Regions from separate parts of the Clostridium celatum genome, predicted to be linked through region 2. Evidence: predicted binding sites of a transcription regulator. Region 2 holds the regulator's gene; the other holds the start of a gene.
What was found. Region 2 encodes HrcA, which represses chaperone genes, less so after heat shock. Its sites were predicted from a motif close to TGTTAGCACTCNNNNNNNNNGAGTGCTAACA; they were not measured.

Region 1 (4,202 bases), on a different contig from region 2:
TCTTTCTTTAAGCTCTGTTTCCGTAGCAGCACCAACTTTAATTACTGCAACACCACCAGCAAGCTTAGCTAACCTTTCTTGTAATTTTTCTTTATCAAATTCTGAAGTAGTTTCTTCTATTTGAATTTTTATTTGATTAACTCTATCTTTTATTGCAGAACTATCTCCTCTACCATTTACAATAGTAGTATTTTCTTTAGAAATTTTAACACTTTCAGCTTGACCAAGCATATCTAATGTAGTTTCTTTTAAATCTCTACCTAACTCTTCAGAAATTACTTGACCACCAGTTAAAATAGCTATGTCTTGAAGCATTTCTTTTCTTCTATCACCAAATCCTGGAGCTTTAACAGCAACACAATTAAATGTTCCTCTTAATTTATTAACTACTAAAGTAGCCATTGCTTCTCCTTCAATATCTTCAGCAATGATTAACAGTTTTTTACCTGATTGAACTATTTGTTCTAATACTGGTAATATTTCTTGAATATTTGATATCTTTTTATCAGTTATTAATATAAGTGGATTATCTAAAATAGCTTCCATCTTTTCTGTATCTGTAACCATATATGGAGAGATATATCCTCTATCAAACTGCATACCTTCAACTACATCTAATTCAGTACCCATTGATTTAGATTCTTCTACAGTAATAACACCCTCATTTCCTACTTTCTCCATAGCATCAGAAATTAATTTACCAATTTCATCATCAGCTGCTGATATTGCCGCAACTCTAGCTATATCTTCTTTTCCACTTACAGGCTTTGAAATTTGTAAAATCTCATTAACTGCAGTTTCTACAGCCTTTCTTATACCATTTCTAAGTAACATTGGGTTAGCCCCTGCTGTAACATTTTTTAGTCCTTCTCTTATAATAGCTTGAGCTAAAAGAGTAGCTGTTGTAGTACCATCACCAGCAACATCATTTGTCTTTGTTGCAACTTCTTTTACAAGTTGTGCTCCCATATTTTCATATGGATCTTCTAATTCTATTTCTCTCGCAATTGAAACACCATCATTAGTTATAAGTGGTGATCCAAACTTCTTATCTAAAACAACATTTCTTCCTTTAGGTCCTAAAGTTACTTTAACTGTATCAGCAAGCTTATCAACACCAACTTGCATAGCTCTTCTTGCTTCTTCACCAAATTGAATCATCTTTGCCATAATAAAATTCCTCCTAACTATTCTACTATTGCAAGAATATCATCTTGCTTTAAAATAATATATTCTTGACCGTCAACTTTTACGTCTGTTCCTGCATATTTTGAATATAATACTTTATTCCCAACAGCAACTTCCATTGGAATTCTATTCCCATCAACTACAGCTCCAGGCCCTATTGCTACAACTTCTGCTTCTTGTGGTTGCTCCTTTGCACTTCCAGTTAAAACAATACCACTTTTAGTTGTTGTTTCAGCCTCTAATTTTTTTATTACTACTCTATCACCTAATGGTTTTATATTCATAATACACCCTCCTAAAATTTAATTATTAGCACTCACCGTTATAGAGTGCTAATACCTTTATATATATAATATAATTTTAATGTTAATCTTTCAACAATTACTTTCTATATTATTACCTCTATATGGTCAAATATTACTAATTATATTAAATTATTTTCTTTTTACTTTAATTTCCATTAATTTATTAATAGATTCTCTTTATTTTATATCTTCACTATCACTCCAAATATTATCTATATATTGACTCAATTACAATATTGATTCTATTAATTCACTGAATCATTATTATTACAAATAAGTGATAATAGTATATTAATAATTATTTTAAATCTATTTTCTTACATATCAATTCTATCTATTTCTAATTTATAAATTGATATACTTAACACTATCCATATTAGGCAATATTTCTTTGTTACATAATATATATATATATTACACAAATTATAAATATGAAAATTAATAAATCTGTTAACAAAAAATTTCTATTTTCCAATTTAATATTACTCTTTTTAATAAAAGTAGGACTATATCCAATAAGCTAATGCCTCTTAATATAATCCTACTTTTTAATTATTAATTCTTACATCTTTATCTTTCTAAATTTACATCTTCAAACTCTTTAAGTGTATGATTTTTAAGTACAGCTTTAATAGTTGTTGTACTATTTATCTTAGTAAATGCACCTTTAGCTTTAAGTGGTGGTACCATGGTTCCTGCACCATTTATACACCCACCTTCACACATCATACCTTCAATAAAGTTTCCTGGCAATTTCCCCATCTTAGCAAGCGTTACAGTTTTCTTACATTCTAATCCTGAAACAGCTACCGGCTTAAATTCAACTTCTACCCCACTATCTGAAACATAGTTCTTAATAGCAGCTGTTAAACCACCTGCTGCACCAAAGCCTCTTCCAAATACAGATGCATCATTAACATTTTCCTCTTCACATTCAAATGGATTTACATCAAATGCTTCAAATAATGCAAGCAATTCTTCAAATGTTAAAACATAATCAACTGCATCAGCAATTCCAAGTCTAACTGCCTCACCTTTCTTTGCTGTACAAGGCCCAATAAATACAACCTTTGCTTCTGGATCTTTCTTTTTAATATATCTAGCTGTTGCAACCATAGGTGAAACTGTTCCTGAAATTTTAGTTGCTTCACTTTGATTAGTCTTTTCAATAAAGCTTAAAAATCCTGGACAACAAGAGTTAGTCATATACTTATCTCCTCTTTCCATCCTTTCAACAAATTCATTAGCTTCATGAACAGTTACAGCATCTGCTCCTAATGCTGCTTCTATCATATCTTCAAATCCAAGAGATTTTATAGCATTTCTTACTTTGCCATAATTCATTGTTGGTCCAAATTGCCCTGTTATTGCAGGTGCAACTACAGCATACATCTTTCTATTTCTACCAAGTCTCTTAGCTACTGGAACTATTAAACTCTTATCTGAAATTGCTCCAAACGGACATGCCCTCATACAAGAACCACAATTTACACATAATTCTTCTTTAATCATAGCTCTTCTATCATCTTCTCTAATATCTAAAGCTCCTGTTGGACACGCTCTTTTGCATGGCCTCATAACCTCTGATATAGCATCATAAGGACATGCTCTTTTACATCCACCACACTCTTTACACAATTCTTGATTAATATAGGCCCTACCATTAACAATTGTTATTGCTCCAAAATTACATGCTTCTTGACATCTATGTGCTAAACAATTTCTACATGAATCTGTTACATTAAATTTATTTATAGGACATCTATCACATGCAGCCTCAATAACATAAATAATTTGTTCATCTGGTCTAATATCTATTAAATCAGTATCAGCATTATCCCCATTTGCTAAATAACCTGCTGCAAGTTTAGCTCTTTCTAAAACTATAGCCCTTTCCTTATATACACAACATCTATATTGTGCAATATCTCCTTTTATTACTTCATAAGGAACTTTTTCTATACTTTCTAAGCTTATTCCATCAACCCTTGCAAGTCTTGCAACTTCAGTTAAAACTTCATGTTTAAGCTTTTTTAGTTGCGTCTCAAATTTAAACATTTTACCACTCCCCTCATTCTCTTCACCCACTTTAATTATACAATATTTTACCAATATTACTTTTATTTCTGAATTTTCTGAATTTTATTTTATTTAATAATTATTATTTAAATTCACTCTATATTTAAACTTATCTTCACGAGCTATTCATATAGTATATTCTAAGTAAATTTCCCTCGTTATAAGTTAATCTTTCTATCTTAAAAATTATTTATTATAAAAAAACTGGTAATTATGACAAAATAATTTAACCAGTTCAAATTAATATCTATTTCTTATCTAATTTATTCTTTACAACCCACTCTTCTAATTGCTCTTCTTCTGTAATTTCAAAAATTTCATCAATAATTTCTCCATCCTTTAAATAATACATTGATGGTACTGAATTAAAATCTTCAAATACAGTATTGATTTTCCTTCTATTATTTTGTACTTCTTCATCAGATGTTCCTTCTTTATCTAAAATAACTTCATTAATTTCTAAAGAATGATTTTCTAGATATGGAGTTAATACTTCTTTCATCTTTTTACAATCTTTACATGTTGATAATGTAAAAAGTAATATAGTTTCACTTTCTTCTTTAGCTATTGTTAAAGCCTCATCTAAATTTATCTCAGTTATTGACCCGCTAGTATTATCTCTAGTATATT
Region 2 (4,202 bases):
TTAATGAAAAGACATTGCAATAGCAATGTCTTTTTTCATAATCGAAGATATTATTAAGTAAATTATTATATAGTTTGGAGGAGAAAATAATGAAAGAAATTAGCTTATATATACATATACCATTTTGTAAACAAAGATGTTTTTATTGTGATTTTCCTACCTTTGCAGGGAGAGAAAAGTTTAGAGAGGATTACATAAATGCATTAGTCAAAGAAATTGAAAGTAAATGTTCAAATTATATTATTAAAACTATATTTATTGGTGGAGGAACGCCTTCGCATCTTGAAGTAAAAGAATTAGAAAAGTTACTTAGTTGTGTTGAAAAATTAAATTTATCGGAAAACGTAGAATATTCAATAGAATGCAATCCAGGAACAGTAAATGAAGAAAAATTAATGCTTATGAAAAATTATGGCGTAAATAGATTAAGTTTTGGACTCCAATCTTGTGATGATAAATTGCTTAAGAGAATTGGTCGTATACATACCTTTAATGAATTTTTAGAGAATTATAAATTAGCTAGAAAAATAGGGTTTACTAACATAAATGTAGATTTAATGTATGGTTTGCCAAATTTAACAATAGAAATATGGAAATATACATTGGAAAAAATATGTGAGTTAAAACCAGAGCATATATCAGCATATAGTTTAATTATTGAAGAAGGTACAGCATTTTACTCTTTATACGAAAAAAATAAATTAGAAATACCGTCAGAAGATGATGAAAGAATTATGGATAAAATGACGAAAGATATATTAAAAAAGTATGGATATCACCAATATGAAATTTCTAATTTTGCTTTGCCTGAAAAAGAATGTGAACACAATAAGGTATATTGGAGTTTAGGTGAATATATTGGTGTAGGATTAGCAAGTAGTTCTTATATTGATGGATATAGATTGGTTAATATAGATAATATGAATGAATATATAAAAAGAGTAGAGAATAATGATAATGTAGTTATGGAAAAACATAAAAATTCAAGAGAAGATGAAATAGAAGAATTTATTTTTATGGGATTAAGAATGCTTTCAGGGATAAGTTTATCTAAATTTAATAAAAAATTTGGTGTAGATATAAACAGTATATATGAGCATGTCATTGAGAAAAATATAAGAGAAGGTCTTTTAGTTGTAAAAGATGATTTTATGTATTTAACTTCAAAAGGAATTGAATTATCTAATATTGTTATGTCTGATTTCATATTAGATAAATAGATAATTCAATGGTTGTATAGTTGACTATTTAAAAAGCTAAGAAAAAAGGAGTAATTTAGAGATGGAAAGAGAAAACTTAGAAAAAACTAAATTATACAAAAAAATAATTGAAAATTTAAAGAAATATGAAATTGACAAAAAAAACAAATAAGAATATATTGATATTGTAGTCATTAGCACTCGACTTAAATGAGTGCTAACAAATAGAGGTGATGAGATGGCTATTGATGAAAGGAAAATAAAAATACTTCAAGCCATTATTAATGACTATATAGTAACGGGAGAACCTGTAGGATCTAGAACAATAGCTAAAAAGTATGATTTAGGTGTAGGATCTGCGACTATAAGAAATGAAATGGCAGATTTAGAGGAAATGGGGTACTTAGAACAGCCTCATACATCAGCAGGAAGAATACCATCTAGTAAGGGCTATAGGTTATATGTTGATAAACTAATGGAAACACAAAAGTTAAGTAAGGATGAAGAGCTTAGAATTAAAGAATATTTAATTAACTCAGCTATGCAAGAAGTTGATACAATTTTAAAAGAAGCTTGTGTTTTATTATCGGAATTAACAAATTTAACATGTATAGTTCAAACTCCATCAATGAAAAGAAGTTATATAAAATCACTTCAATTAATTAAAATTGATGAGACAAATTTAATTTCAGTAATTGTAACAGATAGTGGAGTTATAAAAAATCATAGAATCAAGGTTAAAAATGCCCCAAGTAATGATGAGCTAAGTAGAATTAATGAAGTATTAAATAGTAAACTTAAAAATTTAACTATTGAAGCTATTAACTTAGAGGTTATTAATGGACTAAAAAATGAATTAGTAGGATTTGATGATTTATTTAATGCAATGCTTCCAGCTTTATATGAAAGTTTAAACAATAACTCCAAATCAGAGTTAGTGGTTGAAGGAACAACAAATCTTTTTAATTATCCAGAATACAACGATATTGAAAAGGCAAAAGAGGTACTTCAATTAATAAGCAATAAGGATTGTGTTATAGAGTTACTTGAAACTAGTGGTGATATGTCTATTAAAATTGGTGATGAAAATTATATACCTGAAGCAAAAGATTGCTCGGTAATTACAGCAGAGTATTCTTTAGGTGGAAGACCAATTGGCAGTATTGGACTAATAGGTCCACAGAGAATTAATTATTCTAAAGTAGTCTCAATTATGGCACAAGTGATAAAGGAGTTAAATAAAAGTCTTCAGGACCAAGAGTATTGAATGAAAAGAGATGAGGTGTGTAAGGATGGAAGAAAACAAAGAATTAAAAGATGAAGAAATATTAGAAAAAGCTGAAACAGTAGAAGAAACTGAAACAGTAGGAGAAACTGCTGAGTCTACGGAAAATGAAGAAGTAGAAGAAGAAAATTCAGAAAACACTGGATCAGATGATTTATCAATGATTAGAAATTTAAAAGAAGAAAATAAAAAGCTTTCTAATGAATTAGAAACATTAAAAGATAGATTACTTAGATTAACAGCTGAGTATGACAATTATAGAAAAAGAACAGCTAAAGAAAAAGAAGGAATATATACTGATGCATGTACTGATGTATTAAAGGAAATGCTTCCTGTAGCTGATAATTTAGAAAGAGCTTTAGCTGTAGATGGAAATGTAGATGATCTTAAAAAGGGTGTTGAGATGACTATAAAAGGTTTCTTAAACTCTTTAGATAAATTAGGTGTTGAAGAAATTGATACAACTAATGGATTTGATCCAAATTTACATCAAGCAATTTCTGTTGTTGAAGATGAAAATTTAAATAGCAATGATGTTGCTCAAGTATATCAAAAAGGATATAAAAGAGGCGAAAAAGTAATCAGATATTCAATGGTTACAGTAGCAAAATAGTAATTAAGGAAAATCTTTAAATAGATATGTAATTTCGAGGAGGAAAAAATTATGGGAAAAATTATAGGTATTGATTTAGGTACTACAAATTCATGTGTAGCTGTTATGGAAGGTGGAGAACCAGTAGTTATCACTAACTCAGAAGGTGCTAGAACTACTCCTTCAGTTGTTTCTTTCCAAGCAAATGGAGAAAGATTGGTTGGACAAATTGCTAAAAGACAAGCGATTACAAATCCAGAACATACAATAATTTCAATAAAAAGAGAAATGGGAACAGACCATAAAACTCATGTAGATGATAAAGTTTATTCACCACAAGAAATATCAGCAATGATACTTCAAAAAATTAAAGCAGATGCAGAAGCTTACTTAGGAGAAACTGTAAACCAAGCAGTTATTACAGTTCCAGCTTACTTTAATGATGCCGAAAGACAAGCAACAAAAGATGCTGGTAGAATAGCAGGATTAGAAGTATTAAGAATAATAAACGAACCAACTGCAGCTTCATTAGCTTATGGATTAGATAAGACTGACCACAGTGAAAAAATATTCGTTTATGACTTAGGTGGAGGTACATTCGACGTATCTATTCTTGAATTAGGAGATGGAGTATTCGAAGTATTATCAACTAATGGAGATACTCACTTAGGTGGAGATGACTTTGACCAAAAGATTATAGATTATATAGCAAATGATTTTAAATCACAATATGGAATAGATTTAAGAAATGATAAGAGTGCAGTTCAAAGATTAAAAGAAGCTGCAGAAAAAGCTAAAATAGAATTATCATCATCAATGCAAACAAATATTAACTTACCATTCATCACTGCAGATGCAACTGGTCCAAAACACATTGATATGAACTTAACTAGAGCTAAATTTAATGAATTAACTCATGATTTAGTTCAAAGATCAATAGAACCAATGAAGAAAGCATTAAGCGATGCTGGACTTTCAATTAGCCAAATTGATAAAGTTATATTAGTTGGTGGTTCAACAAGAATACCTGCAGTACAAGAAGCTGTTAAGAACTTTACAGGAAAAGAACCTTCAAAAGGAGTTAACCCAGATGAATGCGTAGCTATGGGTGCTGCAATTCAAGCAG

Region 1: the regulator HrcA is predicted to act here: its motif matches at 1,496-1,526, upstream of groES (co-chaperone GroES).

The regions. Positions count from the first base shown of each region.
Region 1 covers NZ_JAJKGM010000027.1:39,301-43,502, forward strand. The annotation lists gene groL (chaperonin GroEL) at 1-1,170, opposite strand, end outside; gene groES (co-chaperone GroES) at 1,188-1,472, opposite strand; gene LPC13_RS11555 (4Fe-4S dicluster domain-containing protein) at 2,064-3,551, opposite strand; gene LPC13_RS11560 (thioredoxin domain-containing protein) at 3,820-4,202, opposite strand, start outside.
Region 2 covers NZ_JAJKGM010000002.1:48,331-52,532, forward strand. The annotation lists gene hemW (radical SAM family heme chaperone HemW) at 90-1,220, shown strand; gene hrcA (heat-inducible transcriptional repressor HrcA) at 1,438-2,466, shown strand; gene grpE (nucleotide exchange factor GrpE) at 2,492-3,097, shown strand; gene dnaK (molecular chaperone DnaK) at 3,149-4,202, shown strand, end outside.